Regions from separate parts of the Desulfovibrio sp. UIB00 genome, predicted to be linked through region 2. Evidence: predicted binding sites of a transcription regulator. Region 2 holds the regulator's gene; each other region holds the start of a gene.
The links. Region 2 encodes sigma-54, which starts transcription at its own class of promoters, with help from an activator protein. Its sites were predicted from a motif close to CTGGCACGGNNNNTGCTT; they were not measured.

Region 1 (10,569 bases), on a different contig from region 2:
CGGCCCGTCTATGTGCTGTGCACGGCCACCGTGGGCAATCCCGGCGAGCTGGCGGCTGCGCTGACCGGCACGGAGGCTCCCGCCGCGCCTGCCCTTGCCACAGGCCTGGATTCTCCGGCGCAGGCCCCGTCCTCCGCTCCTGCCGCCCGCAGAGCGGATGCGCCAGTGGTTATTGACCAGTCCGGCGCGCCGCAGGGGCCACGGCACTTTGTTTTTCTCAATCCGGAGCAAAGCCCCGCCACAGCCGCCATTGATCTGCTCAAGGCGGCGCTGGCCCGCAACCTGCGCACCATAGTCTACTGCCGCTCGCGGCGCATGACAGAACTCATCAGCCTGTGGGCCGGACAATCAGGGACTTTTTCCGAACGAATCTCCGCCTATCGCGCGGGCTTTCTACCAGAGGAAAGACGCGGCATCGAGGCCCGCATGGCCTCGGGCGAGTTGCTGGCCGTGGTCAGCACCAGCGCGCTGGAACTGGGCATAGACATTGGCGGGCTGGACGTGTGCATCCTTGTGGGCTACCCCGGCACGGTCATGGCCACCCTGCAACGCGGCGGGCGCGTAGGCCGCGCCCAACAGGAATCCGCCGTTATCGTGGTGGCGGGCGAGGATGCGCTGGATCAGTATTTTGCCCGCAATCCCGAAGATTTTTTCAGCCGCCCTGCGGAAAAAGCCGTGGTCAACCCGGACAACGAGGTCATTTTGACCCGTCATTTGGAGTGTGCGGCGGCAGAAATGCCCCTCACCCCCGGTGAAGCCATGCTGGCAAGCCCTGCTGCCCGCGCCGCCGCCCGCGCGCTCAACGCCAAGGGACTATTGCTGCAATCGGCGGACGGCACCCAACTGCTGGCCGCCCGCAAGCGGCCCCAGCGGCATGTGGATTTGCGCGGCACAGGCCAGACCTTCAGCATTGAAGATCAGGACGGCCAGATCATCGGCTCGGTGGATGGCTTTCGCGCATGGCAGGAGACGCACCCCGGCGCTGTTTACCTGCACCGGGGCCGCAGCTATGTGATTGAAGAGATGGACCCGGCCCGCGCCCGCATTGTGGCCAAGGCCGCCAAGGTCTCATGGTTTACGCGCACGCGCGGCCAAAAAAGCACGGATATCCTTGAAGAAGTCGAGCGTGTATCCCTGGGCCGCGTGCTTGTCTGCCGTGGCCGCCTGCGCATCACCGACACCGTGACCGGCTATGAAAAGCGCTCCACCTCGGGCAACCGCCTGCTCACCATCACGCCACTTGCCGCGCCGCCGCAGGTTTTTGAAACCGAGGGCCTGTGGTACATCATACCAGACAGCATCCGTGCCTCGCTGGAAGAACGTTTTCTGCACTACATGGGCTCCATCCACGCCCTTGAGCATGCTGCCATCGGCCTGCTGCCCCTACTCATCATGGCCGACCGCAACGACTTTGGCGGCATTTCCACCCCGCTGCATGCCCAGACCGGGCTGTCGGGAGTGTTCATTTATGACGGCCTCCCGGGTGGGGCGGGCCTGACGCGTCAAGCCTTTCCCGATGCGCGGGGCCTGCTGGAAGCGACCTTCAAGGCTGTTGCCGCCTGCCCCTGCGAGGACGGCTGCCCCTCCTGCGTGCATTCGCCCAAGTGCGGCTCCGGCAACAGGCCCATCAGCAAAATCGGCGCGCTGGAACTGCTGCGCGAAATGCTGGCCCCCGGCTCGGAAGGCGAGGCCCTGTGCCGCGATCTGCGCATCAGCCCCGCCCCAGAGAGGCTGGATATGGAATCTCTGGACGCAGCCTCTGCCCTGGCGGCAGCGCCCCGGCCTGCGGTTTCGGCCCTGGATTTCATCAATGAAGGCAGCCAGCCCGAAGCCGCGCACACTGCAATGGAGGAAGAATCCATGAGCAAAAAGCACTCCGCGCCGGACAACCAGAACAGCCTGTTCGGCGCTAATGGTCTTGCACAGTCCGGCTCCAGCGGCAGCGCCCCCACGCCTCAGAGGGAGGCCAGCAGCGCGCCGGACGCTCAAGGGACAAAGACCTTTGACGCCGCAGGCCTGTTGACGCACATTCCCGTGCCGCCGCCAAAAAATTTTGTGGTCTTTGACGTGGAAACCCGGCGTTCCGCCGCCGAGGTGGGCGGCTGGAACAGGGCCGACCGCATGGGCGTGAGCGTTGCCGTGGCCTACGACAGCAAGGCGGACGACTATTTCTCCTACCAGCAGGAGGAGCTGCCCGCATTGTTCGAGCGCCTGCACGCGAGCGACCTTGTGGTCGGCTTCAACAGCCTGCGCTTTGACTACGCCGTGCTCTCGCCCTTTGCGCCCTTTGATCTGCGCACCCTGCCCAGCCTTGACCTTTTACAGCGCGTGTACGAACGCCTGAACTACCGCCTTCCACTGGACAATCTGGGGCAGGCCACCCTGGGCGAACCCAAGAGCGCCGACGGTCTGCAAGCCCTGCAATGGTGGAAGGAGGGAAGGCTGGAAGATATCGCCACGTATTGCCGCAAGGATGTGGACATCACCCGCCGCCTCTATCTGCACGGTCTGGAGCAGGGCTTTTTGCTGTTCAGCAACAAGGCAGGCTCCCGCGTGCGTGTTCCTGTGGATTTTCACCGGCGCTGAAACTACCAGCCGGAAAAAGCAAGACGCCCGTGATCGCGGGCGTCTTGCTTTCAGATCTCTGTGGAAAGACAGAGTTACTTCAATTTTTTCAGTGTCTTTTCCATACCTTCCGGCAGGGGGTAGACGTGATCCTCACCGGGGAACGCGCCCGCGCGCACTTCACGCGCATAGGCCTCCACCGCCGAGCGCAGGCTTGCGCCCACTTCGCCAAAGCGTTTGACGAAGCGCGGCAGGTGGCTCAGGGTCATGCCCGTCATATCCTGCCACACAAGAACCTGCCCATCGCAGCCAGCGCCAGCGCCGATGCCAATAACCGGGATGGACAGGGCCTGGGTCACGCGCTCGGCCAGTGGCGCGGGCACGCATTCCAGCACCAGGGCGAAAGCCCCGGCTTCTTGCAGGGCGCGGGCATCGTCCAGCAGTTTCTGGGCTGCAGCCATGCTTTTGCCCTGTACCTTGAACCCGCCAAAAGCGTTCACCGATTGCGGCGTGAGGCCAAGATGCCCCATGACGGGAATGGAAGCCCGCGTCAGCGCCCGCACTTCTGCGGCAAATTCCGCGCCGCCTTCAAGCTTGACCGCCTGGGCACGGCCTTCAGTCATGAGCCGCCCGGCATTACGCACGGTATCTTCCACAGAAACGTGGTAGCTCATAAAGGGCATGTCGCAGACCACAAGGGCTTTTTGCGCACCGCGCGCCACGGCGGAGCAGTGGCGCACCATGTCGTCCACCGTGACGGAAAGCGTGTCGGGATAGCCCAGCATGACCATACCCAGCGAATCGCCCACAAGCAGGGCATCCACCCCGGCCATGTCCATGACCCGTGCGGTGCTGTAATCATAAGCCGTCAGCATGACGAGCTTTTCCTGCCCTTTGGCCTCGCGGAAGGTAACTATGGTATTCTTCATGACTGAGCCTCCTTCTGATTGGCATCGTGGGCCAGCCCCATGATGAGGTGGGTAAGTTTGGCAGCCGTAAAGTCCGCATGGTGCAGGCCCTCAATGGGGGCCAGTTCCACCACGTCCAGCCCCACCACGCGGCGGCCCGCCACGCAGCGTTCCAGCATGTACTGGGCCTCGCGCCAGTTGATGCCGCCGGGCGAGGGCGTTCCTGTTGCTGGCATGATGGACGAATCAAGCCCGTCCACATCGAAGGTGATGTAAATATTTTTGGGGAAATCCTCGGGCAGGGGCAGCTCCGGCAGGCCCACGCGGGCGAGGAAGTAGGCATCGTAATGGGTGACGTTGAACTTCTTGCGGATCTCGGCTTCTTCCCGGCAGAAATCGCGCACGGCAAACTGCGTGAGCGGCAGGCCGAGGTCGGCCACGGCACGGTACATGACGCTGGCGTGTGAAAAGGGGCTGCCCTCATACTGGGGCCGCAGGTCAGCGTGGGCGTCAAACTGCACAACCCCAAAGGGTTCGCCCGTTTTTTCCGCCTGCCGGGCCAGCGCACGCAAGGCCCCGAGCGTCACGGTATGTTCACCGCCCAGCACCACAGGCACTGCCTCGCAGGCAATGGCATGGGCCACAGCGGCCTCTATGCGGTCAAGCGTGTCGGTTATGGGGCCAGCGCAGTCCACGGCCTGAGCGGTAAAAAAACCTGACTCGCCAGGTGCGAATCCGCATTCCCAGGCTTCAAGCTGGTGGGATGCGGCAAGCAGGGCTTGCGGGCCTTTGACCGTGCCGCCGCCATAAGAAACGCTCTGCTCCAGAGGAACGGGGATAATGTGAAACCCTGCCTGCTCCGGCGCAGACTGGGGATATTCAGAAGCCAGAAACTTGTCTTGCATGTGATCCTGCCGTGATTTGACATAAAAAAACGGCCCGCTTGGGGAGGCAGGCCGTTTCGGTTGGAGGAGACTGTCAGCAAAAGAAAGGAAGGTACTTTCCAAGCTGCAATGGCCGTGCCACAAAAAGCAGCATACGAATAATCATATAACACGCTGCTTTTTATTGGTAATTTTTTTCAGCCCCTCACTGGACGCGTTAAAAATGTTTAACCCCACGTGCCTGCGCCCTGCCTGGAAGGCGCAAAACTGTACAAAATATTTTCTTGCACAGCCTACTGCACAGTATCCTTGCCCGGCGCAACAGCCGCACCCTGCAAAGAAAGGGAAAGCTTTTCGGCCAGTTCGCGCGCGGCAGGCGTATTGCGCCATTCGTCAAAGAGTTTCTGCCAGCCGCCAAAATCCACAAAGTTGCGGTCAAGCTGCGCTTCGTGCATCTGCACCCAAGCGTTGAAAAGCTGCATCTGCACCTGGAAGGTGGCGCTCTCAAAAATCATGGCCGCAGTATCGCGGGGCATGACCTGACCGTCCACATGGGCCAGAACAAAATTACAGACCGCGCGGCGGGAGGTTTCAAAGGTCACTTCCTGACCGTTCATGTCTTCTGCCAGAGGCAGCAGACGGGGGAACAGCTCGCTGATGCGCTCCATGGCCTTGACCGGCACGGCGATGAACAGAGCGGGCTGGCCGTCCGTAGCGGCAGGGGCATCGGGCTTTTCAGAGATGAAATAAAAACGCAGCCAGTTCTCGAACATGACGGCTTCCAGAACCTTGGCAACGCCATTCTGAAATTGTTCTTGAGCTTCGGGCATGGGGACTCCCTTAATGTTTTACGGCCACGACCCGCAGCCGCCGATAATCAGCAATCCAACCGCCGTTATTCCACATGGATGCGCGCAGGGCATCCGCCACGGCGGCAAAAACCTTTTCCTGAGCCTCTGGGGCCACGCAATCCAGATCCTGAGCAAAAAACTGGGCCATCCAGCGGGCAAGGCCTTCTTCCCCTCCTTTGAGAGGGGTAGGCCTGTCGTACTCTTCCGCAAGCCGCACGGAAAATCCGTGACGGCTCAGCAGGCCTGCGTATTCCTGCGCCGAGGGAAAATAAAAACGCTCGCTGTTCAGATGCGCCGGGCCAATGCCTTCCCCTGCCAGCACGGCCTGAAAGGCCGCCCCAAAGGCAGCGCGGATACGCCCGATATTGCCCTGCGCGCCAAATTCGCACACCAGAAGGCCGCCGGGGCGCAGCGCCCGCGCCATGGCGGCGGTCAGACGCTCCTGATCTTCTATCCAGTGCAGCGCGGCGTTGGAAAACAGCGCGTCCACGCAGCCGTTCCACGGCATGTCGCAGGCGTCCATTACCAGAAATTCCACTTGCGGCAGGCGCATCCTGGCCTGCTCGATCATGTCGGGCGAGGCGTCGATGCCCACCACGCGGGCGGCTCTGGCGGTCAAGGCTTCTGTCAGTGTGCCTGTGCCGCAGCCTACGTCAACAACAAAGCCCAGACCATCGGGCAACAGCCCCAGCAGGTTTTCACCGTAGGCTGCCACAAAGTCGTGGCTCTGGTCATAAAGACGGGCATCCCAATCCATGAATCCGGTTCTCCCTGCGCGGCGAAAAAAAGCGCAAGCGCCACTTGTTGTAAACATCAGACTACAGCGCGTCAATGCGGCGGGCTGATTTGCAGCAACAATGCCGCCCGATCCCCGCCAGAAACGAGCAGGCTCAGGCCTGCTTTTCCCGCACGGCGCGCTTTTGCATTTCGCTGTTGCCAACTTGTCCAAGTACTGCGGCGGCAAGCCCCGTGCAGGCGCTCACCAGACCCAGCGGCACAGCGGTATCGCCCCCGGCCAGCCCCACAAGGGGGGAGGTGCACGCGCCAAAAATAAAGACCGCCACGCCCAGAATGCCCGAGGCCGTTCCCGCGCCAACATTTTGCGCGCTGATGCCAAGGGTAAAGCTGGTGGGGAGCGTCATGCCCTGGAGGGCGATCATGAAAAACAGCCCCACGAGCAGCGGCAAAGGCGAAGCTGGCGCGAGCACCGTCACGGCCAGTACGCCAAGGCAGGCCGCACAGCGCAGCGTGTTGCCGATTTGCAGCAAACGGGCTTCGCCAAAACGGCGCGACAGCCGGGCTGTGGCAAGGGCGACAAACATGACGCTCAAGGCGTTGCAGCCAAAAATGACGCTGTAGCCCTGCGGCGAAATGCCGTACATGCCCTGCAGCACAAAGGGCGAGGCCGCCACGTAACCAAAAAATCCGCCCATGGTGAAACCCTGCACGCCCACATAACACATGAAGGGTTTTTGCCGCAAAAGCTCGCCCATGGCCTTCCACGAGGCGCGCAGACCACCCTCGCGGCGCATGGTTTCCGGCAGTGTTTCGGGCAGGCCCGCAGCGCTCAGCACGATGAGCAACACCCCAAAGCCCGTCAGAAAATAAAAAATCAGGGGCCAACCGCTCAGGGATGCCAGCCACCCGCCCAGAAGCGGCCCGGTAATGGGGGCAATGCCGTTGACCGCCATAAGCAGGCTCATGAAGTTGGTCAGCTCCGGCCCGCGAAACAGGTCGCATGCCATGGCGCGGGCCAGCACAATCCCCCCTGCCCCGCCAAGCCCCTGCGCAAAGCGCAGAGCAATAAAGCTGTTGCCCGTTTTGGCCGCTGCGCAACAGATGGAAGCCAGCGTAAAGAAGATCAGCGCCATGAACAGTGGCTTGCGCCGTCCGGTGGAGTCTGAAATGGGCCCCACAAACAATTGCCCGAGGGCCATGCCCAGCAGACAGGCCGTGATGGTCAACTGGGTTGTTGCCGTGGAGATATTAAGATCTGCCGCCAGCGCGGGCAGGCTTGGCAGATAGGTATCGGTACACAGCGGGCCAAAGGCAGCCATCATGCCCAGCAAGAGCGCCAGAAACAGCCTGCGGCGGCGGGGCAGCCTTGCGCCGGCACCCACAATATAATCATTTTCCGTAATGCGCATGTTTGTCCTTTTTCTTTTCTTTGCGCGATATTCGGGACGAGCGCGGGCAAAGTCAAGGGCGGGGAATGCCCCTGCGCGGCTCTGGTATGCGCTGCCGCCTTATGCTACCCTGCGCCCATGATTGATTACGCTCAAGCCCTTAACGAAGCCCAGTACGAGGCAGCCACCTGCGGCGACGGCCCTGTGCTGGTTGTGGCAGGCGCAGGCAGCGGCAAAACCCGCACCATCGTCTACCGTCTGGCATGGCTGGCAGAACACGGCGTGGAACCTGACGCCATGCTCCTGCTCACCTTCACCCGCAAGGCCGCGCAGGAAATGCTGCACCGCGCGGGGCTGTTGCTCAATCAGGGGCTTGCGGGCGTGCAGGGCGGCACCTTCCACGCCTTTGGCTTTGGGGCGCTCAGGCGCTGGAAACCCGAATGGCTTGGCGACAGACCCTTCACAGTCATGGATTCCGCCGACATCAACGAGGCGGTCAAACACTGCAAGGATCAGCTCAAGCTGGGCAAGGGGGACAGGTCGTTTCCCAAAACCCAGAGCATTGTGGGGCTGCTGAGCAAGGCCCGCAACAAGGAGCTGCCGCTGGACGAAGTGCTGCGGCGCGAAGCCTTTCACCTGCTGCCCCATGCCGATGGTCTGGCCCGGCTGGGTGATGCCTACAATGCCTACCGCCGCGACAAGGGCCTGCTGGATTACGATGATCTGCTGTTCGAGCTTGAGGCCCTGCTGCGTGAAAATCCGCTGGCGGCCGCCTCGCTGCGGCAGAGGTTCAGCCATATTCTTGTGGACGAATATCAGGATACCAACCTGGTTCAGGCCCGCATTGTGCGCCTGCTGGCAGGGCCCTTGGACGGCCCACCAGGCAACGTCATGGCTGTGGGCGACGAAGCCCAGTCCATCTATGCCTTTCGCGGCGCCAATGTGCGCAACATATTGGACTTCCCCACGCTTTTTCCCGGCGCGCGCGTTGTACGGCTGGAGGAAAACTATCGCTCCACCAAGCCCGTGCTGGATGTGGCCAACAACCTGCTCTCCCACGCTGCGGAATCTTTCCGCAAAAATCTGTTCACGCGCAAGGAAGGCGGCGACCCGGTACGCCTTGTGACCCCGCTCAGCGACATGAGTCAGGCCAAGCTGGTGGTGCGCCGGGTTGAAGAACTGCTGGCGACCCATCTGCCGCACGAAATCGCGGTGCTGTTCCGCGCGGGCTTCCATTCCTATAATCTGGAAATGGCCCTCAACCAGGCAGGCATTGCCTTTCGCAAATACGGGGGGCTGCGCTATACCGAGGCTGCCCACGTCAAGGATGTTATCGCCTACGCCCGCCTGCTGCTTAACCCGCTCGACCTGCCCGCCTTTGCCCGCGTGGCGGCCCAGCACAGCGGCATTGGCCCCAAGACGGTAGAAAAACTCTATGCCGTGGCCCGCAGCGGCGACCAGAAATCCACAGAAAAAGCCTTTGCCAAGTATCCGGGATTTCTGGAAGACATGCGCTTTGTGGACGACCTGCGCGCCCGGCCCATGCCGCCCTCGGGCACGCTGTCGTCCGTTCTTGAGCATTACCGCCCTCGCCTCGAGGCCCTCTACCCGGAAGACTGGCCCCGCCGCCAGCAGGGGCTGGAAGAAATCATCCAGATGGCCTCCGGCTACAGCGAACTGGATCTTTTTGTGGCAGATCTTGCCCTTGAAGCGCCGGAAGACGATGACGCCGACAGCAACGAGGGCAAGATCACCCTTTCCACCGTGCATTCGGCCAAGGGGCTGGAGTGGAATGCCGTTCTGATCATTGATCTGGTGGAAGACCGCTTTCCTTCGCGCCACGCTCTGGCCCGGCCAGAAGATTTTGAAGAAGAGCGCCGCCTCATGTACGTGGCCTGCACCCGCGCGCGGCAGTGCCTTGACCTTTACGCCCCGGCTTCGCTTTACAACAGGGCGGAGCGCGGCAGTCAGCACGTGAGCCAGAGCCCCTTTGTGCGTGAGCTTGCGCCCGGCATGGTTGAAGAATGGATTGAAGGCTTCGGCGGCGTGCTTTCGCGCCGTAGCGTTGGCGGCGTGGGTTTTGGGCGTAAAACCGCCATGTCTTCTGCTGGCGGGCCTGGTGGCGCGCAGGTCTTTTCGGGCGGGCTTTTGCCGCGTCCGCAGCGCCCGCCGAGCCACGATGCCTATGACGACTGCCAGCTTGCGCCTGACGATGCGCCGGTGAATGCGCCAGCAAGCGGCTCGGGCAAGCAGACTTTTCCCTTTGCGACCCCCACGTCCACCCCTGCGGCGGCTCATGGAAGTTCAGGGTCGCAGGCCGCAGCCGATGGCGAACTGTGTTACTGCCGCCACCGTATTTTCGGGCGGGGCAAGATCGTGCGACATCTGCCGCCGGACAAGGTGCAGGTGAATTTCCCCGGCTTCGGCCTCAAGGTCATCCTGAGCGAATATCTGATTCTGGAGAGCTGATATGGTTCCGCCCCACGCATCCCCTGTTTCTCATGGCTCTCTTTCTGAAGACGGCATTCTAGCCTGTCTTGGCAGGCATTTTCCGCAGACCGGGCCTTCCCTGCTGCTGGGCAGGGGCGATGACTGCGCCGTGCTGCGCGGCGGCAAGCCCCTTGCCGTGAGCAGTGACCTTTTTCTGGAAGACGTGCATTTTCGCCGCTCGTATTTTACCCCTGAAGAAACAGGCTACAAGGCGCTGGCCGTCAATGTGAGCGATCTTGCGGCCTGCGGGGCGCGGCCCGCCGCCTTTACCCTCTGCCTCGGCCTGCCCGGCTGGGTGGACGAGCCGTGGCTGGACGCGTTTTTCTCCGGCATGGCCGGGCTTGCCAAGCAACACAACATGGTGCTGGCCGGAGGCGATCTTTCCGGCTGCGAGCGCCTGCATATTTCTGTGACCGTGTGGGGCGAACCCGCCGACCCCGGCACCTTTCTTGTGCGCGGCGGCAGCATGCCCGGCGATGTGCTCTTTGTGGTGGGCCGCCTTGGCCTTGCCCGGGTGGGGCTCAAAGCCCTTGAAGCTCAAGGCCGCGCGGCTCTGGAGCAATGGCCCGCCGCCTGCGCGGCGCACCTGCACCCCGAGCCGCAGGTGGACGCTGGCCTCATGCTGGCGCGGGCAGGATTCAACGCCCGGCCGCCTGCGCTCATGGATGTTTCTGACGGCATCATGCGTGATCTGCCCCGTTTGCTTGGCCTTACGGGCGAATTGAGCGCGGCGGGTCAGGCCTCG
Region 2 (10,569 bases):
GCGTACCGGGGGCATCCAGCTCGCCGCGCGTCCAGCCGGGGTGGTTGGTCACGTGGTGGAAAGCCTCGGGGTGGGGCATAAGGCCCAGCACCCGGCCCGTGGGGTCGGTCAGACCCGCAATGGCAAGGGTGGAGCCGTTGGGGTTGAGCGGATATTCCTGTGTGGGCTTGCCCGTAGCAGGGTCGGCGTATTGCAGGGCGATGAGGTTTTCTTCCTCCAGGCGGCGCAGGCAGTCCGCATCGCGGGCAACGAGCTTGCCTTCGCCGTGGCGCACGGGCATGGAGAGCAGGGGCAGGTTTTTGGTAAACACGCAGGGGCTTGCCGCATTGGGCAGCAGATGCACCCAGCGGTCTTCAAAGCGGGCGGAATCGTTGTTGCCCAGTGAAACCTGGCGCTCAAAGCGCTGACCGCCAAGGGCAGGCAGCACTCCCAGTTTGACCAGCAGCTGGAAACCGTTGCAGATGCCCAAAATCAGCTTGCCCTCATCCAAAAACTCGCGCAAGCTCTGCAACAGGGCCGCGCCCGCGTCGTCCTTGAGGTAACGCCAGCGCATGGCCGCAGCCTGAGCCGCGCCGAGATCGTCGCCATCCAGAAACCCGCCGGGGAAAATCAAAAAGTGATAGTCGGCAAGGCGAACCTTGGCCGCCACCAGATCGGAAAAATGCACCACATCGGCCTTGTCGGCACCGGCCAGACGGGCCGTGTGGGCTGTTTCCATGTGCGAATTTGTACCGTAGCCGGTGATGACCAGTGTGTTGACCGTACCCATGCGGGGGAAGCCTCCTTGGCTTTGCAACGCGGATAATTCCGGCCATGCCTTGCGGTGTGCGCCGGACGTGCTTTTGCCTTGGAAACCTTGGCTGACCCGCGCCGGGCATAACAGATGACCGGCGCGCGGGCCGCTTGTGGTGGGCACGCACGCTGAAAAGGGAATAACACATTACTTAGCTTGTTTTACTTAGTCAATGCTAGCCAAAAAATTCAATTTGGGTTAAGACTGTTTGGTTGAACTATTCAACATACCCAAGTACAGGTGGAAGTGCATGAAAACTAAATACATTTTTGTGACGGGCGGCGTTCTGTCGTCGTTAGGCAAGGGCCTCGCAGCTGCGTCTTTGGGCGCGCTGCTGCAAACGCGCGGGCTTACGGTAACCATCCAGAAGCTTGATCCTTACATCAATGTTGACCCCGGCACCATGAACCCGTTCCAGCACGGCGAGGTATTTGTTACCGATGACGGCGCGGAAACGGATCTGGATCTCGGGCACTACGAACGTTACCTTAACGTGCCCATGTCGCGGAAGAACAACACCACTTCCGGCGCTATTTACAACCACGTTATCGCCAAGGAACGTCACGGCGATTACCTGGGCGCCACGGTGCAGGTGATCCCGCACATTACTGATGAAATCAAGAGCGTGGTGCTCTCCCTTTCCGAAGGCGAAGATGCGCCTGATGTCGCCATTATCGAAATCGGCGGCACTGTGGGCGACATTGAAGGCCTGCCCTTTCTTGAGGCCATCCGCCAGTTGCGTTCCGACCTTGGACGCGACAACTGCCTGAACATCCACCTTACGCTGGTGCCTTACCTTCGCAGCGCTGGCGAGCACAAAACCAAGCCCACCCAGCACAGCGTCAAGGAACTGCTTTCCATCGGCATTCAGCCCGACATTATTCTGTGCCGCTGCGAGCAGAGCATCCCCGAAGAACTGCGCCGCAAGATCGCCCTGTTCTGCAATGTGGATCAGGACGCCGTGTTCTCTTCGGTGGACGTGAACAATATTTATGAAGTGCCGCTCAAGTTCTATGAAGAAGGCTTTGACCAGAAGGTAGCCATCATGCTGCGCCTGCCCGCGCGCAATGCCCACCTTGAAGCCTGGGAAAAGCTCGTGAGCGACTGCGCCAACCCCAAGGGCAAGGTCACCATTGCCATTGTGGGCAAGTACGTTGACCTCAAGGAAGCCTACAAGAGCCTGCACGAAGCCCTCATTCACGGCGGCGTTGCCAACCGCGTTGAAGTGGAGCTGCGCTACGTCAATTCCGAGAATGTGGACGAAAGCAACTGTGCGGAATCCTTCAAGGGCTGTCATGGTATTCTTGTGCCCGGCGGCTTTGGATATCGCGGCGTGGAAGGCAAGATTGCCGCCATCCGTTATGCGCGTGAAAACAACATTCCCTTCTTTGGCATCTGCCTTGGCATGCAGTGCGCGGTTATCGAATTTGCCCGCCACGTGGCAAACCTTGATGACGCCAATTCGGAAGAATTCAACCCGCTTTCTGATCACAAGGTCATCTACCTTATGACCGAGTGGTTCGACTTCCGCACCAAGAACGTTGAAAAACGCGACGCGGGCAGCGACAAGGGCGGCACCATGCGCCTTGGCTCCTACCCCTGCAAGGTGCAGCCCGATACCAAGGCCTTTGTGGCCTACAAGAAGGGCATGGTTGATGAACGTCACCGCCATCGCTACGAATTCAACAATGCCTTCAAGGAAATGCTGGGCGAAAAGGGCATGGTTTTCAGCGGCACCGCCCCTGACGATTCGCTTGTGGAAATCATTGAGCTGAAGAACCACCCCTGGTTCCTTGGCTGCCAGTTCCATCCCGAATTCAAGTCCCGGCCCATGAACGCGCATCCGCTGTTCCGCGAATTTATCGGAGCGGCGAAAAAGTTCGCCAAGGTGTAATTAGCGGCGCTAACGCAGCGAGGCTTTTTGATTTTCACCAAGCTTGGGTATCGCAAAATCGCGCAAAAAGGGGAGGGCATTGCCTTCCCCTTTTTTGGTGCGCAGATTATTTTCAACGGCGCAAATGCTGCGCCAAATCTGGATTTTTGGCGCTGGCAGCCTTTGCTGCTGGTTGGCGATACCGCGAACCTGATCTTGCAACTGTTAGCTATTGCATAATTTTTGCAGATGTGGCACAGTACTTGTAAACAGATAAGTCTATAGTCCTATGGCTAGTTAAGGCAAAAGAGCACACATGGCACTGGAACTACGGCAGCAACTTAAGCTGTCACAGCAACTGGTAATGACCCCGCAATTGCAGCAGGCAATCAAGCTGTTGCAACTCTCACGCGTGGAACTTCTGGAAACTGTGCAGCAGGAACTGCTTGAAAACCCCTTTCTCGAAGAATCTTCACTTACGGACGATGCCTCCCAGGAGCAGCACGAGGAAAGCCGCGAAGCCCCAAAGGAGGAAGTGTACGACAGGGAACTGGCCAAGGACGCCGACTGGGAAGATTACCTCGGTGAGTTTGCCAGCACCCCCCGCCTTTCGCAGTCGCGCGAGTTTGAACTTGCCGAAGAAATTTCGCCTCTCGAAGCCCGATATGCGGCCAAGCCCACCCTTGAGGGGCATCTTTTCTGGCAGTTGCGCCTTTCGTCGCTGACAGAAGAGCAGAAGGCCATTGGCGAGGTCATTATCGGCAACCTCTCCTCCGCCGGGTACCTGCAAGCCAGCATTGAAGAAGTGGCCGAAATGGCCCAGGTCGCGCCCGAGGCAGTGCTGCCCGTGCTTGAGAGGGTGCAGCTTTTTGATCCCATCGGCGTTGCCGCGCGCGATGCGCGCGAATGCCTGATGGTGCAGATCAAGAGCCTCAATTACGCCCGCGACCCAATCCTCGTGGAGCTGGTAGAATCGCACCTCGAAGACCTCGAGGCCAAGCGCTACAAGCCCCTGCTGCGCAAGTTCAAGCTCGATATGGAAGAGCTCAAGGAGTATCTGGATATCATCCAGAGCCTTGACCCATTGCCCGGCGCAAGTTTTGGCGGCGGCGAGCCAACCTACGTAAGCCCCGATGCCTATTTGTACAAGATGGGCGATGAATTTGTGATTTTGCTCAATGATGACGGCCTGCCCCAGTTGCAGCTTTCGGCCATGAGCCAGATGAACATTGGCGGCTCTGAGAAGGAAAAGGACTACTGCGCAGAAAAGATCCGCTCCGCCTCATGGCTTATCAAGAGCCTGTATCAGCGCCAGCGCACGCTTTATAAGGTTATGGAAAGCATTGTGCGCCACCAGCAGCCATTTTTTGAAGACGGCGTGACCAAGCTCGCGCCGCTCATTCTCAAGGATATTGCTGACGACATCAGCATGCACGAATCAACGGTGAGCCGCATTACCACCAACAAGTATGTGGCAACGCCCCACGGCATCTTTGAATTGAAGTTTTTCTTTAACAGCGGCCTTGAACTCGATGACGGAAGCCAGGTAGGCTCAGAAAGCGTCAAGGCTCTGATCAAGAAATTCATCTCTGAGGAAGATACCCGATCCCCCCTCAGCGATGAGCGTATCGGCGAAATGCTCAAGGAGCGTCTCAAGGTCAATATTGCGCGGCGCACGGTGGCAAAATACCGCACGGCGCTTGATATTCCATCTTCGTCAAGGCGCAAGGAGCATTTCTGATTCCCCGTCGAGTGGCTCAATACTTAGGAGGAACTTATGAACATCTCATTTGCTTTCAAGAACTTTGAAGCCTCCGAACATCTGAAGAAGTATGCCCGTCGCCGCATGGAAAAGCTGGGACGGTTTTTTGGCAAGGCCTCTGGCCTTGAAGTTGTCGTTGTGCTGACAGTCGACAAGTTCCGTCATCGCTGCGAAGTGACCGTTACGGGCGAAGGCCTGCACATCAACGCCACGGAGCAGACTTCGGACATGTACGCCGCCATTGACCTTGTGACAGACAAGGTTGAATCGCAGATCAAGCGCCAGGTGGCCCGCGTAAAGGCCCAGCGGCGGCACGCCCGCAATACGGATGTGGACGTGTTTACCTACAACCTCGATGCCGAAGCCGACGTGCAGCAGCCCGTTGACGGCACCGACCGCCTCGCCACCAAGCCCCTGCATCTGGATGAAGCGCTCATGCAGCTTGATTCCATCGGCAGCGAGTTTCTGGTGTTCTTTAATGCAGAAAACAACCGCATCAATGTGGTATACCGCACCAAGGTGAACGGCTATGCCCTCATTGACCCCGTGTTGTAATCGTTCATAATGAGGGGGCGGGCTGGCAACGGCTCGCCCCCGTCTCAGGCGCACCCCCTGCCGGTTGCCGCGCAATGGCCCTCACCTGGGCTTGAGCGCGGCGCGGATTTGGCAACGTCCGTCAGAAGCCTGTGGCGTACAACCCCGGCTGCAAACGGCGATCTGACCCCGAAGAGGCGAATGTCATGAAGGATTCCGCGCAGATACCCGCCACAGATTCCACCCTTGCCGCAAAGCCTGATGCCGACGCGCCCGTTCCCGGCGTGGATGTGCAGGTGTGCATTGTCACGGGCCTTTCCGGCGCTGGCAAAAGCACAGCGCTCAAGGTTTTTGAAGACATGGGCCATTTTGTGGTCGATGGGCTGCCCGTGAGCCTTGTCATGGAAATGGTGGACATGATGTCGCGCCCCTCCATGAGCCACTTCAAGGGTATTGCTCTGGGTATGGATCTGCGCCAGAGCAATTTTGTGGAAGATATCAACGATTGCCTGAGCATGCTCGCGGGCAAAAACATCCGCCCCATGCTGCTTTTTCTTGAGGCCAACAATCAGGAACTCATTCGCCGCTATGCCTCGACCCGCCGCCCGCATCCGCTGGAGCGCGAGGGCATGGGCCTTGAGGCGGCGCTGCTGGCAGAGCGCAGCAGCCTGCGCCCCCTGCGTGAAATGGCTGATCTGGTCATCGACACCTCGCGTTTCTCCATCCACGACCTGCGGCGCGCCATTCAGAAGCGCTGGAGCGGCAACAAGGGCAAGCTGCGGGCCATCAGGGTCAACGTGATTTCTTTCGGTTTCAAATATGGTGTGCCGCGTGAGGCTGATCTGGTTTTTGACCTGCGTTTTCTGGCAAATCCCTATTTTGTGGAAGAGCTGCGGCCCATGAGCGGCAAGGACAAACCCGTTGCCGACTATGTGTTCAATTCGCCCCATGCCCGCGAATATCGCGACAAGCTGGTTGATCTGCTGTTTTTTATGCTGCCGCTCATGGAGGCCGAAGGCCGCTACCGCATAACCGTGGCCGTGGGCTGTACCGGCGGCCGCCACCGCTCTGTGGCAATGGCCGAAGAAATTTTACAGGCGCTGCGGCAGGCTGATTATCCGGCTTTTCTGGAGCATCGGCACCTTGAACTTGGCTAAAAAAGCTGGCACGTTCTGTTGCGTGAGGTTGTCATGACGGACGAAAACAAGAAGACTCAGGTTGGAATCATTCTGGTTTCGCATGCCGACTATGGTTCGGCCATGCTGCGCACCGCCGAATTCATACTCGGGCAGCAGAGCGATTGCAGCTCCATCAGTGTTGACGTGGCGCACGAGGTTTCCGAAACCGTTCGCCGCCTTACGGACGCAACCCAGCGGCTCGACAAGGGCGCGGGCGTCATTATTCTTACCGATATGTTTGGCGGCACGCCCACCAATCTTGCGCTTTCGCTGCTGGCAACCCACAAGGTCGAGGTTGTTACCGGCGTGAACCTGCCCATGCTGCTCAAGGTGTTTACCTCGCGCGACAAGGAGCTTGAAGAAGTGGCCCGCATCGCTGGCGAGGCAGGCGCAAAAGGTATTGTGGTTGCGGGCAGCATGCTGCGCAACAAAGCCCGTGATAAAGCCGATAGCTAGTATGTGGTTTCGCGTGGACAATCGCCTGGTTCACGGCCAGGTCATCGAAGCCTGGTTACCCTACACAGGGGCGCGACATCTGGTGGTAGCCAACGACGAACTTGCGGACGACATAATGCGGCAGCAGATAATTGAACTGGCAGTGCCGCAGCGCGTGATGACCCACTTCATCAGCGTAAAGGAACTGGCGGCCACGCTCAATTCATGCGGTGATGACTGTTTTGTGCTGTTTGCCAATTGTCAGGATGCGCGGCGCGCCTGTGACGCGGGTATCCTCATGCAGGTGCTGAACATGGGCAACCTGCACTACGCGCCGGACAAGCTACAGGTGCTGCCCCATGTGGCCCTTTCCGCACAGGACAGGGAAGACCTGCACGTTATACAGGATCATCTTGTGCAGCTTGATTTTCGCTGCGTTCCCACAGAGACAGTTAGAGGCCCCAATGACCAACTTTTCTGATGTATTCGTTGCCGGGGTTCCCTACGCTTTTTTTTTGCCCTGGCTGGCGCTGCGCGTTCAACCTGCATCGTTGGCCTTGTAGACCGCCCCATCTGTCTGGCCCTGTTCGCGGGCTTTTTTACCGGCGACTGGTCGCTGGCACTCCCCCTTGGCATAATCATCGAACTGCTCTGGCTTGACGCGCTGGAGCTTGGCAGCGTGGTGCCGCCGTATGGCAGCCTGAGCTTTCTGCTGGTGTTCCCCCTGTGCAGACAGTTTGGGCTGGATCAGCCCGGTATGGCGCTGTTGCCGCTCATACTCTCCATGATGGCGGCCTACACGGCGAGCTGGTGTGAACAGCGCCAGCGCATCAACCTCAACCCGATGGTGGATGCCGTGGTGGCGTGGGGGAGCGGCAGCGGGGGAGTATCGCCGGGGCGCGTTATTCTGCGGGCCGGGCTGTGCCGCGCCTTGTGGCAGGCGGCGTTGTATGTTGTGTGCTTTGGGCTGATTTATCTGCTGCTGGCGGTGCTGTCGGCACATCACGCCATACCGGCCCTGCGGGCGGTGACGTGGTCTGCCCTGTATGTGGCGGCCCTGCTTGGGGCGGTGCTGTCGTTGCGCACGCGTCAGGCCTACGCTGTGCTTGTGGGCACGCTGGGCGCGCTGGCACTGCTCATTTGGGGCGGCAACTAGGGAGTGGCTGGAACTGCATAGAGGGGAAAACTGAGTAGTGGGCTGGTGGTAGAGCTGCTGCGGCTTGGCCTGCAGTTCGTCCAGATTTAGACGAAACTCGCCTCCAGCTCTGCGGGAGAGCGACAACCTCCTAAGTTGTAGGCCACAGTTGTAGGCAGCCCGCCAATTACAGACATCTGGCCCTTTTTCTCCATATGCGCGACTTGGATTTTTCCCCTGCCACCCGCGCCAGAAGTGCCCATTCAGAGGCCAGATGCTTTGCTGCCAGTGAAGCCGTAGATGCCCAGCTTGACATGACCCTAAAGAATTACTACAAAATCCGGATTGCGCTCGTAGCTCAGTTGGATAGAGCGACAACCTCCTAAGTTGTAGGCCACAGGTTCGATTCCTGTCGGGCGCACCAGCAATTTAAAAATGGTCACACGGAATTTCCGTGTGACCATTTTTAAATTGTTCTGTTGCTAGGTCATTTGCTAAGGGATGTTTGTTTGCGTACGGTGATAATACTATTTGCTCATTGCTTCACAGACTGATTGCAAAAAGGATGTGTCAGTTGACAATTATCGATACTTCCTTTCCCTTCTTCACGCACTCGTTTGATATGATCATATGAAACAGATTTTTCAGCGTCTAAATATCCATCACATACAGGGCATTTTAAAGCTGATGAAAGCGCTTTGTGAATAAAAACTTCACTTTTTGTGTTTTCACTAAATGTAAGCGTATTGTTTTTTTCAGTTCCAATAATAAGTTTTCCTTTGAGTCCAGAAGCATCAATAAGGAAGTTTTCATCAACTTGATTGGAATTTAAAAGTGTGTTGATGATAGATTCCAGCAAAGAAGCATACACATCTATACGCTTTGTACTGATGTGCTTTTGCAAAATCGAAGCAATTGTATCTTTATATTTAATAAGTATTAGTTCAAGTTGTGGTCGAATGGAGGTGAATTTTTTAAAAAATGTTTGATCATTATTAGATATTTTTTTTCCAATGAGCTTTACAGTCCCCATAAACATTGGACTAGAATGATGCCCAGACGGGCCATAAAAATAGACTGCTGGATGGAGGCCTAGGCTGCCCCCGTCGTTACCTGTGATCCTATTTGCAAGACGTATCCCTCTGTCTAGAACTTTGACGGTTTCGCTACCAGTCGAATCTTCATGCATCTCTGCTATTTTTTGGGGAATGCCAGATTGATCTCTGTTTGCGATTAATAAAAATTCGATCAGAACTTGGAGGGCCGTTCTTACCCCTTTTGACCCGCCGAGCGGAAGATCAAGAGTTTTTATCGGTCTTTTTATCTCGGGTTCAAATAAAATAATGTGTAGCTTTTTTGCGTTTTCTTCAATTTGTAGAGAGCATTCTTTAGGAAAAGCTGACCAATATTTATGTCCTTTTCCGGAACGAATAATGGCTCGTGCTGCGATTGGAATGGCGCATTTTCTGCACTTAAGCAAAAGCTCCTCTACTTCATCTAAAGGAGTTCCTTTTGTATTTATTTTGAAAAAAGAATTTTCAGCTTTATCAGCATCCCCTTTTACCCATTGGATGGGAAGCCCACGTGATGCGATTGCCGTCATCATTTTTCTTTCACTAGGATCTTCACTTTCGATTCTTTCCTCAATGTCCACCCAACTTCCAATTTTGCTATTAACAAGTTTTCTTGTGGTTTGAGCAATTTTTTTTTGTTCTTCTGATATTTCTCCACCAAAATATGCTTGAGAAAGGGGACCATCACCATAATCATCTTCTATCCAAGCCCGAAGAGCACTTAAGCGATGTCCACCATCAATAACAAATAAGGCAGAAGAAGACTTCCACAAAATTACCGATGGAATTAAGTCGCCACTAGTAAAACATTCTAGAAGTGAGACTACTTGTTGAGGATTCCAATGACTGGTTTCTCTTTGAAAATCGGGTTTTCTTAAGCGAGGTCCAATTAATGCTCCTTTTGTAAAATCTCTCAAAGAAATAGTTGATACATTGTCAAAGGAAGAGTCATCAGTTTCTTCAGATGCAAAATCAGCCCTTTTTATCATTGCATCAAGGTTTACCAAGTTTGCTCTGCTAGCCATAAATTCTTCTTCCTCGTATCATTGTGCTGTCAATTTTAATTAATATATCTTTGCACTTTTCCCTGTTCACTGCGAATACGAATCTGCTACTAACTTTTTTTACTTCTATTTTCGATATCATGGTTATAATTAATCCTCACCCCTTCTGCAACCACGCGCAGAGCTTCTGGTAGAGCAGCGACACTGAAACGGGCTTGGCGATAAAGTCGTTCATGCCAGCTTCTATGCACAGTTCGCGGTCTTCGGCAAAGGCGTTGGCAGTCATGGCGATAATGGGGATTGTGGCCCCTTGGGGAAGCAGCCGTATCTGCCGTGTGGCTTCCAGGCCGTTGATGTGCGGCATCTGCATATCCATAAGAATCAGATCATAGGTAGCGGCCTGCACCCGCTCAATGGCCTTGCCGCCGTCCTCTGCCAGATCAACGATAAAGCCCACATCTTCCAGCAGGGCCTGCGCAATCTCTCGGTTGATAGGCTCGTCTTCCACCAGCAGAATGCGCTTGCTGCCAAGCTTTTGCCGGATGGTGCGTTCCGCTTCCTCAGCGCTGACTCTGGTCGGTTCATTGACCGGGGGCGCGTCCTTACGCAGAACGGCAGTGAACCAGAACGTGCTGCCCTTGCCCTCCACGCTGGTCATTCCCGCCTTGCCGCCCATGAGTTCCGCAATCTTCTTGGTGATGGCGAGGCCAAGGCCCGTGCCGCCGTATTTGCGGCTCATGGAGTTATCCGCCTGTTCAAAAGCGCTGAAAAGGCGCGGCTGC
Region 3 (10,569 bases), on a different contig from region 2:
AGCCGGTCAGTGCGGGTCGCAGCAGGTTCCAGGCTGTCAGCAACAGGTTGCGCGCTTCTTCCATATCCGGCCCCAGATAGCGCACCACAAGCACCCCGCCGCGCACGGTGGCTCCGGCCCGCTCCCCCATGTGGGCAGACAGGGGAACGGGCCTGGCCAGGACGGAAGTTCCACCAACGGCAGGGGCCTGCTCTGCTGGCGCGTCATCAGAAGTACCCTCAGGCGCATCGTCAAAATCGCGGATGGGCGAGAGCATGTTTTGCAGCGTGGTGCAGCATGCCTCCAGCGCGGCAAGGTCTTGTCCGTCATCCGTTCCTCGCCCCACAGCAAAAAGGGTGGCGGAGACCGCCTGATCCCCCAGCCCGCAGGCGCATTTTTGCAGGGCATCGCCGCCTTCAAAGCGCAGTACCTCATGCAGCAGGGGCAGACCCTCGCGAGTGAGGATGAGGCTTTGGCGCACGCTGCCGTGTGTAAAGCTCTCGTTGGCGGCAGGGCGGCCAAGGCAGATCATTTCCCAGCCGATGCAGGCGCTGGTATTGTCCAGCTCCACCGATGTGCGCATTTCGGCCCGCGCGCCGTCATAGATGATGGTTTCACGCGGCAGCCATTCCAGCATGCCGCCCGCAACGTTCAGGTCTGTGGTCTGGCGCTGGGCGACGTTATGCGCATCCGCAGCGTAGAATTTGGAGGCAGAAGGTGCGGTGAGCAGTGCGTGCGCGCCTTGCTCCAGCCGCACGCTAAGGCTCAGATCATCACCGCTCACAAGGCCACCGGGAGGGTGCAGCAGGCAGCAATGGCAGGGCTGGGATGCCTGCGCCCGGCCCGGCGCATTGGTGGGCGCGGCTTCGGGATAGAAGGGCCGCTGCACGCGCAAAGGCCCGCTGAACTGCATTTTTGTCAGCGTGGTGCGCCCCTGCCGCACCGCAAAATCCAGATCCATGCGTGCGCTCCAGCGGCGGTCAGGCGTAAAGCAGTGACCGTGGAGATTGCCGGCAGGGCTTGCGGGGTTGGCAGACATGCAGTTCCTTTTGTTCCCGTAGCGGGAATCAGACGCTCAGAAAGGCTTTGACAGTGCCATCGTCCAGGCCGTGCATGCCCCCCTGTGAAACGATGTGGCCGCGATCCATAATCATGTACGTATCTGCCATGCGGCGGGCAAAAGGCACTTTCTGCTCCACCAGCAGCACTGTAAGGCCCATTTCTTCGTTGAGTCTGCGAATGGTCGTGGCGATATCGCGAACAATATTGGGCTGGATGCCCTCTGTTGGTTCGTCCAGAATGAGCAGGCGCGGCTCCAGCGTGAGCGCGCGGGCAATGGCAAGCTGTTGCTGCTGCCCGCCGGAAAGATCGCCGCCCCTCCGATGCATCATTTCGCCCAGCACGGGAAAAAAGTCAAAGATGAAGGGAGGAATGGCCCCGGCCTTGTCCTTGCGCATGGGCAGGGAAAGCTCCATATTTTCGCGCACGGTCAGCAGGGGGAAGATTTGGCGGCCCTGCGGCACATAACCGATACCCAGGGCCGCCCGTCGCTCCACAGGCAGAGGAAGCAAGTCCGTTCCTTCAAGGAGAATATGGCCGGAGCGTGCGGGCAGCACGCCCATGATACATTGAAGCAATGTGGTTTTGCCCACGCCGTTGCGCCCCATGAGGCAGGCGCACGAACCGGCCTTTACCTCAAGGTTGACGTCGCGCAGGATGTGGCTTTCGCCATAATACTGATTGAGACCTGTAATATGCAGCATTACGCTCCTCCGGAGCATGAGGCTCGAAAATTGGCAGTTTGCAGCGGTCGTCCAGCCTAAAATCAGCCCAAGATCAGCCAGCGGCAGGCCAGGGCCGTGCAGGCGCTAGGCCGCGCCCAGCGGTTCGCCCAGATAGGCCTCCACCACGGCGGGGTGGTTCTGCATTTCGTCCATGGTGCCCTCGGCCAGCACGCTGCCCTGATGCAGCACCGTGACCTTGTGGGCAATGGCCCGCACAAATTCCATGTCGTGCTCCACCACCATGATGCTCTGCTCGCCTTCAAGGTCATGCAGCAGCTCGATGGTGCGGTCCATTTCTTCAGGGGTCATGCCTGCCACGGGTTCGTCCAGCAGCAGAAGCTGGGGCTTCTGCATAAGCAGCATACCGATTTCAAGCCACTGCTTTTGCCCGTGCGAGAGCTTGCCCGCCTGCAAACGGGCCAGGTCTGTCAGACGGATGCGGTGCAGCACTTCTTCGATAAAGACCTTGCTGTCGGCAGAGAGCCGCGCGCGGAATGTAGGCCATACCCGCTTGTCGCCAGCCAGCGCCAGCTCCAGATTCTGCAGCACGCTCAGGGCCTCGAACACCGAGGGCTTCTGGAATTTGCGGCCAATACCCGCCTGAGCGATGGCGACTTCGTCCATTTGCAGCAGATTGCAGGTGCGGCCAAACCATGCGGAGCCAGTGTCGGGCCGGGTTTTGCCGGTGATCACGTCCATCATGGTGGTCTTGCCCGCGCCGTTGGGGCCGATGACGCAGCGCAGTTCGCCCTTGTCCACATAGAAGGTCAGATCGTTGAGCGCCTTGAAGCCGTCAAAACTCACGCTGATTTTTTCCATGTACAGCGCGATGTCCGGCTTGGACATCATGTGTCGCGGGGGCCGGGCGCGCATCTTCATGGGGCGCTTGTCAAAGGGGGCGTGGGTTTCTTCGTAGGCGCGGGCGGCTTCTGCCACATCCTCAAGGCTGCGCCCGTGCAAAATATCCTGCTGGGTCTTCATGCTGCGCCTCCTTCATTGGTGGAATCGGCAGGGGAACCTGGCATAGCGCCGCGTGTTGCGCGGTTGCGCCACTGATCGGGCAAGCCCGCCAGACCCTGCGGCAGGAAGATGGTCACCAGCACAAACATTCCGCCAAGGGCAAACAGCCACGCCTCGGGCATGACCGCCGTAAACCACGTTTTGAAGGCATTGACGGCAAAGGCGCCAAGCACCGCGCCATAAAGCCGTCCCCGGCCCCCCAGCGCCACCCAGACCACAATTTCAATGGAGTTGAGGGGCGAAAATTCGCCGGGGTTGATGATGCCCACCTGCGGCACATACAGCGCGCCGCCGATGCCCGCCAGAATGGCGGACAGCGTGAACACCGCCACCTGATACCGCTCCACCCTGTAGCCGATAAAGCGCACGCGGCTTTCCGCATCGCGCACGGCCACGCACACGCGCCCAAGGCGCGACGCCGTCACAGCCCGGCACAGGAGGTAGCCAGCCATAAGCGCCACGGCGGAGCAGGCAAACAGGGTTGTACGCATGCCGTCTGTCTGCAATTCGAAGCCCAGCAGGGTCTTGAAGTCTGTAAGGCCGTTGTTGCCGCCAAAGCCCATTTCGTTGCGGAAAAAGGCCAGCAGGAGGGCGTAGGTCATGGCCTGACTCATGATGGAAAAATACACGCCCGAAACCCGCGAACCAAAGGCCAGCCTGCCAAATACATAGGCCAGCAGGCCGGGCAGCAGCACCACCAGCAGCACTGCCACCACAAAGTATTCGCTGCCCTGCCAGAACCATGGCAGTTCTTTCCAGTTCAGAAAAACCATGAAGTCCGGTAGGTTGGCGTTACCGTAAACGCCGCGTGCGCCTATCTGCCGCATGAGGTACATGCCGAATCCATAACCCCCAAGGGCGAAAAACGCGCCGTGCCCAAGACTGAGCACGCCCATGAAACCCCAGACCAGATCAACGGAAAGGGCCAGCAGGGAATATGTCAGATACTTGCCCAGCAGGGTGACCATGTAGCCCGGCACGTGCAGGGCGCTGCCTGCGGGCAGCAGGCTGCCTGCAACCACAGCCAGGGACAGCAGGGCGGTAACAGCCAGAAAATTGCGGGTAGGCGTGTTGAGCAGCCTTTCGCGTTCAAAGATATCGGTCGCCATTTATGCCTCCACCGCACGGCCCTTTTGCGGAAACAAGCCGCGCGGGCGCTTCTGGATGAACAGGATAAGGCAGACCAGAATGATGATCTTGGAAAGCATGGCTCCACTGGCAGGTTCCAGAAACTTGTTGGCAATGCCAAGAGCCAGCCCGCCCGTGAGCGTTCCCCAGAGGTTGCCCACGCCGCCAAACACTACCACCATGAAGGAATCCACAATGTAGGTCTGGCCCAGATTGGGGCCAACGTTGGAAACCTGGCTCAAGGCCACGCCAGCCATGCCCGCCACGCCGGAGCCAAGGCCGAATGTCAGCGCGTCCACGCGCGAGGCGCGTATGCCCATGCAGCGGGCAATGGCCCTGTTTTGCGATACGGCGCGCACTTCAAGCCCCAGCCGGGTGCGGTGCATGGCCACATGGATGAGGGCAAACACGCCAAGACAGAAAAGGATGATGTACACGCGGTTGCAGGTCAGGCTGAAATGCTGGGTGATCTGCCACACGCCGCTCATGAATTCCGGATTCTGCACGGCGCGGTTAAGGGGCGAAAACACCGTGCGCACGGCTTGTTGCAGCACAAGGCTGATGCCGAATGTCGCCAGCAATGTTTCCAGCGGGCGACCGTAGAGAAAGCGGATAACAGTCTTTTCAAGCAGTACGCCTGTGCCGCCGCTCACCAGAAAGGCGGCGGGCACAGCCAGAATGAGAGCAAGGCCGGGCTGGCCCGGCAAGAGCTGCTGCATGCCCCAGGCAGTATAGGCCCCAAGCATGATCAGCTCGCCGTGGGCCATGTTGATGACGCCCATGACGCCAAAGGTGATGGCAAGACCAATGGCGGCCAGTACAAGAATGGATCCCAGACTCGTTCCAAAAAAGAGCATTTCAAAGAACTGCGCCCACTGGGCGGAAACGCGCTGGGAATAGAGGGCATCGTCCGCAGCCTTGGCCACAGCCGCGTCGGATGAAGCGGCAAGCGTGCGCAGGGCGTTGAGGGCGGCGGGACTGCCGTTGCTGTTCAGGGCTTTGACGGCGGCAAGCTGGTCTGAGCGCACGGCGGCTGGATCAGCCGCCACGTACAGGGCAAGAGCTGCGTTGAGGTTGCCGCGCACGGCTTCATCTTTTTCACCAGCCAGCAGTTTGTTCAGGGCCTCTGCCTTGAGGGGCGGGGTGGCGCTGTCCATGAGGGCTGCCGAAGCCTGACGGCGCTTGGCCGTGTCGGTTGAAGTAAGAGCCTGAGCGTTGAGAATATCCGTAATGCGCTGGCGCTGGCGGTTGCTTGTGCCCACTTTGCGCAGGCTGTCGGCACTTTGCACCGCGCCAAGTTCGCCTTTGGCGTCAAGGGGCCGCGCCTGACCAGCATCGTCGCTCACAAAGAGCGCTCCTGTAGCGGCATCGGCCAGCAGGGTATTGCGCAGCAGGGCTTCCAGCAGTTTTTCGCGCAGTGGCGCGGCAAGGCTGCTGTCATCCTTTTCCAGCGCGGCAATGGCCGCATCCCTGTCTGCTACCTTGGGGCTCACCAGAGCCTTGAGCAGATCGGCTGGAATAATGGATGGCGAAGTTAGCACCGGGGACGCGGAAGGAGTCGAAACCGCGCCCCCGGCATTCCCGTCCGGTTCCGGTCCGGACGCCAGCACTGCGGGAGGCAGGCTGAAAATTATGAGGCAGCAGAGCAAGAGCGCCGTGCGCATGGGAATATCCTTTAGTCTGGTCTGCCGGGTCTGCGCGGGCGCTGGCCCTGGCCGACGTGCCGTGGGGGGATTGCGGGGGCCGCTGAGGCCCCCGCAGCAGGTTCATACGGTTGCGCGGGCTATTTGGAAGCGCCGCCGCACTTCTTGGTCTTGGTATTGTAGTTGCCGCAGTTGATGGGGTCGGTCCAGTCGCCGATCAGATCCTTGGATTCGGGCAGGTAGTGCGACCACGCTTCGCCGGGAACCACGGAGGGAGTTTCCCAGACCACCTGGAACTGGCCGTCAGCCTGGATTTCGCCGATCAGCACGGGTTTGGTGATGTGGTGGTTGGGCAGTACCTTGGCCATGCCGCCGGTGAGGTTGGGGGTTTCAAGACCCACAATGGCCTTCAGGACCTTGTTCACATCGGTGCTCTGGGCCTTTTCAACAGCCTTCACCCACAGGTTGAAGCCGATGTAGTGGGCTTCCATGGGGTCGTTGGTCACGCGCTTGGGATTCTTGGTGAAGTCGTGCCACTTTTTGATGAAGGCCTTGTTGGCGGGATTGTCCACGCTCATGAAGTAGTTCCAGGCAGCCAGATGGCCCACCAGGGGCTTGGTGTCTATGCCGGAAAGTTCTTCTTCACCCACGGAGAAAGCCATGACGGGAATGTCGGCGGCCGTGATGCCCTGGTTGGCAAGTTCCTTGTAGAAAGGCACGTTTGCATCGCCGTTGAGGGTGGAAACCACAGCGGTCTTTTTGCCCGCGTTGCCGAACTTTTTGATTTCAGCAACGATGGACTGCCAGTCGGAATGACCGAATGGCGTGTAGTTGATAAGGATATCTTCCTTTTTCACGCCCTTGGAGATCAGGTAGGCTTCGATGATCTTGTTGGCGGTGCGGGGGAACACGTAGTCCGTACCGGCCAGTACCCAGCGCTTCACGCCGAGATCGTTCATCAGGTAGTCCACAGCGGGAATAGCCTGCTGGTTCGGGGCCGCGCCGGTGTAGATGACGTTGCGCGATGATTCTTCGCCTTCGTACTGCACAGGGTAGAAGAGGAGGCCGTTGAGTTCTTCAAACACGGGCAAGACGGACTTGCGCGAAACCGAGGTCCAACAGCCGAAAACAGCGGCGACCTTGTCCTTGCTCAGCAGCTCGCGGGCCTTTTCTGCAAAGAGGGGCCAGTTGGAGGCAGGGTCTACCACCACTGGTTCCAGCTTCTTGCCCAGCAGGCCGCCTTTTTTGTTCTGCTCGTCAATGAGCATGAGCATGACGTCTTTCAGCGTTGTTTCGCTGATGGCCATGGTGCCGGAGAGCGAGTGCAGAATGCCCACCTTGATGGTGTCTTCTGCGGCCTTTGCGTTCAGCGAACCGCACAGGGTGACGAGCATGAGAGCCAACGCCGCCAACGTTTTCTTGAACATGTGGAGCCTCCTTGGAACTGTCTGTATGTCTGTACGTGACGCGGCGCACCCCCATGGTTGCCGCGCTGCTTGCTACAGCACATAGGTAAGCAAGAGGCGTTCCAAGGTGATTTTATCTGTAATATTTTGTATTTATTTGATAATTTTTTAGATTGCGCTCTAATGTTAAAACAATTTTGTAAAATCATGAGATTTTAAAACATTTTTGTACGCCTCTGGAGTGGTGCTGTCTGCCCTCCAACAGGTTTGAGCGTCCGCGCAAAAAAAACACACCCGGCCCGGCAGATTACAAGTCTGCCGGCCGGGTGTGGAGTGTGCATGTCCTGCATGATTTGTGGTTCTAGGCAGGGTTTGAAGGCGCGAACCTGCGGTGATCTATGCCGTATTTTTTCATCTTGTAATAGATGATGCGGTAGGTGATGCCCAGATCACGCGCGGCTTGATGGATGTTGCCACGGGCGTTTTTGAGGGCGTCCACAATAAATTCCTGCTCCACCCTGGCGATGGTTTCATTAAAGCCAAGGCCGCCGCCCGTGGGGCCGGTGCTGCTGCTCTCCGCGCTTTGCAGGGTGCTGGGCAGGTGATGGGCGCGCAGCACGGCATCCTCGCAGATAAGCACGGCGCGTTCCATGACGTTTTTCAGCTCACGCACGTTGCCGGGCCAGTGGTATTGCAGCAAAAGGTCGATGGCAGGCGTGGAAATGCGCCGTACCGGGCGGTCGTATTCCTTGCTGAACATGCGCAGAAAATGCTCCGTGAGGGGCAAAATGTCCTCCGGTCTTTCGCGCAGCGGGGGAATAAACACGGGAAAGACATTGATGCGGTAGTAAAGATCCTCGCGGAACAGCCCCTGCTCCACCAGCTCTTCCAGCGGGCGGTTGGTGGCGCAGACAAGGCGTACGTCCACCTTGTAGCGGCGTTCATCGCCCAGCGGCTGGATTTCGCCTTCCTGAAGCGCGCGCAGCACCTTTGCCTGGGCTGTGGTGGAAAGGTCGCCGATTTCGTCCAGAAACAGCGTGCCCTTGTCTGCTTGGCGGAAAAGCCCGGCGCGGTTTTGCACAGCGCCTGTGAACGCGCCCTTGCGCCAGCCAAAAAGCTCGCCTTCAATGAGCTCTGAGGGCAGGGCGGCGCAGTTGAGCATGACCAGAGGCTGCGCGCGCCTGGGGCTTGCTGTGTGCAGGGCCTGGGCCATCAGTTCTTTGCCCACGCCCGACTCCCCGCGCAACAGCACGGTTGCGCGGCTGGCCCCGGCCTGCGTGAGGCGGCGCAGCACGTGCCGCAAGCTCTTGGAGGTGGCTATGACCGAGGCTGGCGTGCCGCTGACAAGAGGTTCATCGGGCAGCATGCAGAAATGCTGGCGCGCCATTTCTTCCTGCAAACGGGCCACCTGCCGACCCACAAGCGTGGCTACTGTTTCGAGAAAGCGGCAGCGCAGATCCAGTTCTGATTCCGGGGCGGTGGGGGTATCGGCGCTCAGGGTGCCGATAACTTCCGTCTGGTCGGCATTTTCAACGCGCACCGGCACGCTTATGAATGCCAGCCGCGCCATTTCTTCCTGGCTGCGGCCAAAAAGGCGGTTCTGAAAGTCTGGCCGACCCTGCATGCATGAAACAATTATGGGCCTGCCCTCGGCAAAAACCTGACCAGTGATGCCTGATCCCGGTTCATAGGCGGCCTCGGGCGCGTCCGCAGGGCCGTAGGAAAGCGAGAGCTTGAGCTCGCCGCTTTCGGGATCCTGAACCACGATGTGGGGCCTGTCGAAGTGCATGTCTTCTGCAAGAGCCGCCAGCAGCTCCTGTAGAGAATCGTGAAAGGAATGGCCCGGCGATAGGGCGGCCAACACCCGGTTAAGGGTGTCGAGGCACTGCCCTGTGCCCATGAAGGGCGCGGCGAAATGGGCTTCTTGCATATGTCCCCTGCTCAATGCGGCGTGAGTACGGCGCTGTTTTCCGAAGTTGCCGAACATTGTCCATAGCTGCGTTGCCTTGGTGGCGGGCATCTGCTCACGCAGTAACCTGAGCAATCTCAAGCAAAAATGCTGCAATACGGAACGGCACATCAGGCATCACGGCACAAGGTGCCCGTTGATGCCGACTGAGGGGGGAATAGTGGATCTGGTCTGACCTGTTGTCGGCTTGCGGATGGTGCAATCCCAGGTCGCAGTGGCCCCGATGGGGCTGATCGTTCTGAAACGGGCCGCTTCATAGCTGGCGGCAAGGCGGCTCCGCACAGAGGGGTGAAGGGCCGCGCCCGTGGCGCGGCCCTTCAGAAGATTATTGCTGCGGTCCCTGGTCAATGTCAATGATACGGCCTTGCAGCCATACATAGGCATCAATTTCGTGTCCCGCTTCTGGTTCGTAGTCGCCCAGAACCATCTTGGAGGCGTAAACAGCCAGACGCATAGGCTGCCTGTCCTCAAAGGGAAAGCTGAGGTAGAGCAGCTTTACGGGCATTTTTTCAAGCTGGCAGTCCTTCACTTCTTCAATGGTGGCGCGCATCTGGTATTCGCAGAAATTACGGCCAGGCATGATGAGGTGACGATTGCTGACGCTCACCTTGAGGGGCGGCACGTCAAGGCGGGTTTTGCCGGGATTTTCGGCAAGCCATGCCTCGGCATAGGCCTCGTAGCGCACGCCCTGGGTGATGGTGATTTCGTCCAGCAGGGCCTTGCGCAGGGCAAGGGCAAGGCCAGCCAGCAAAAATGTGTGCATGACGCCGGGGGTGAGGTCGTCCTTGTCGCGTCCATACAACGGGTCGTAAAACCACATGGGGTTTTTACCTTCAAGCATGGTCACGGCCACGTTGGCCTCAACGCCGGTCTGCCAGGGGTGCACGTTGTCAACCGTGAGGTCGTTGGGCAGCCCTTCAAGCAGGGGGGTGGCGGTAACTGGGGCAAGTTTTTCCCCTTCCTCGCCAGCCACAAGCACGGCAGCCCTCACGGGCTGATCCTGCGGCCATGCCAGCAGAATGTGATCCTTGCCGTCACGTTTCCACTGCCAGGAGGGGCGGGTGCCGCCGTCGTGCATGACGGTGGTGGCAATCTGGCCCATGATGGCGGCGGGATTTTGCCCCGTCAGTACAGCCCAGGCATCGCCAAGGGTTTCTGTATGTCCACGGTTGGCGGCAGCCAGTTTGGCTTCCAGCTCTTCGGCAGTAGGAGCCTGATCGGCAAGAGGATTGCCTTCGCTGTCAACGCGAACCCATTCTTCGGCTTCGGTTTCGGCAGCCTGAATCTTGTTTTCAGCTTTTTTGGCCATGAAATATTCCTTTCATCGCGCGGTCAGGGCGCTGGCCGGAGGGTGTCCGGCCAGCGCGCAATACAATTTAACGTCTGTCGCCACGGTCGCGGCGGTCACGCCCGCCACGGTCACCACGGCCATTTCTGTCGCCACGGTCGCCCCTGTCGGAACGGGGAGGACGGGCGGTTTCTTCGGGATTCCAGGGGTGCCCCTGTTCTTCAAGCAGCACGGCCTTGCGGCTGGCGCGGATGCGGTCGCCGTTGATTTCAATGACCTTGACCATCATGTCTTCGCCAAGGCGAGCGACGTCGCCGGGCTGTTCCACGCGGTTAACGTCAAGCTGCGACAC

Region 1: the regulator sigma-54 is predicted to act here: its motif matches at 4,482-4,499, upstream of speB (agmatinase).
Region 3: the regulator sigma-54 is predicted to act here: its motif matches at 7,069-7,086, upstream of urtA (urea ABC transporter substrate-binding protein).

What each region holds. Positions count from the first base shown of each region.
Region 1 covers NZ_JAETXJ010000007.1:130,076-140,644, forward strand. The annotation lists gene JMF94_RS11860 (DEAD/DEAH box helicase) at 1-2,586, shown strand, start outside; gene panB (3-methyl-2-oxobutanoate hydroxymethyltransferase) at 2,661-3,494, opposite strand; gene speB (agmatinase) at 3,491-4,378, opposite strand; gene JMF94_RS11875 (hypothetical protein) at 4,651-5,187, opposite strand; gene JMF94_RS11880 (class I SAM-dependent methyltransferase) at 5,198-5,965, opposite strand; gene JMF94_RS11885 (multidrug effflux MFS transporter) at 6,099-7,355, opposite strand; gene JMF94_RS11890 (ATP-dependent helicase) at 7,473-9,803, shown strand; gene thiL (thiamine-phosphate kinase) at 9,805-10,569, shown strand, end outside.
Region 2 covers NZ_JAETXJ010000009.1:114,374-124,942, forward strand. The annotation lists gene JMF94_RS13320 (phosphoribosylformylglycinamidine synthase subunit PurQ) at 1-769, opposite strand, end outside; gene JMF94_RS13325 (CTP synthase) at 1,044-2,687, shown strand; gene JMF94_RS13330 (hypothetical protein) at 2,715-2,906, shown strand; gene rpoN (RNA polymerase factor sigma-54) at 2,983-4,407, shown strand; gene raiA (ribosome-associated translation inhibitor RaiA) at 4,444-4,983, shown strand; gene rapZ (RNase adapter RapZ) at 5,169-6,119, shown strand; gene JMF94_RS13350 (PTS sugar transporter subunit IIA) at 6,153-6,596, shown strand; gene JMF94_RS13355 (PTS sugar transporter subunit IIB) at 6,598-7,056, shown strand; gene JMF94_RS13360 (hypothetical protein) at 7,255-7,731, shown strand; tRNA gene JMF94_RS13365 (tRNA-Arg) at 8,058-8,134, shown strand; gene JMF94_RS13370 (DUF262 domain-containing protein) at 8,246-9,808, opposite strand; gene JMF94_RS13375 (DUF3365 domain-containing protein) at 9,945-10,569, opposite strand, start outside.
Region 3 covers NZ_JAETXJ010000001.1:365,076-375,644, forward strand. The annotation lists gene JMF94_RS01585 (urease accessory protein UreD) at 1-1,018, opposite strand, end outside; gene urtE (urea ABC transporter ATP-binding subunit UrtE) at 1,047-1,742, opposite strand; gene urtD (urea ABC transporter ATP-binding protein UrtD) at 1,848-2,744, opposite strand; gene urtC (urea ABC transporter permease subunit UrtC) at 2,741-3,892, opposite strand; gene urtB (urea ABC transporter permease subunit UrtB) at 3,893-5,575, opposite strand; gene urtA (urea ABC transporter substrate-binding protein) at 5,695-6,948, opposite strand; gene JMF94_RS01615 (sigma 54-interacting transcriptional regulator) at 7,322-8,890, opposite strand; gene JMF94_RS01620 (hypothetical protein) at 9,047-9,283, opposite strand; gene JMF94_RS01625 (hypothetical protein) at 9,255-10,238, opposite strand; gene pnp (polyribonucleotide nucleotidyltransferase) at 10,306-10,569, opposite strand, start outside.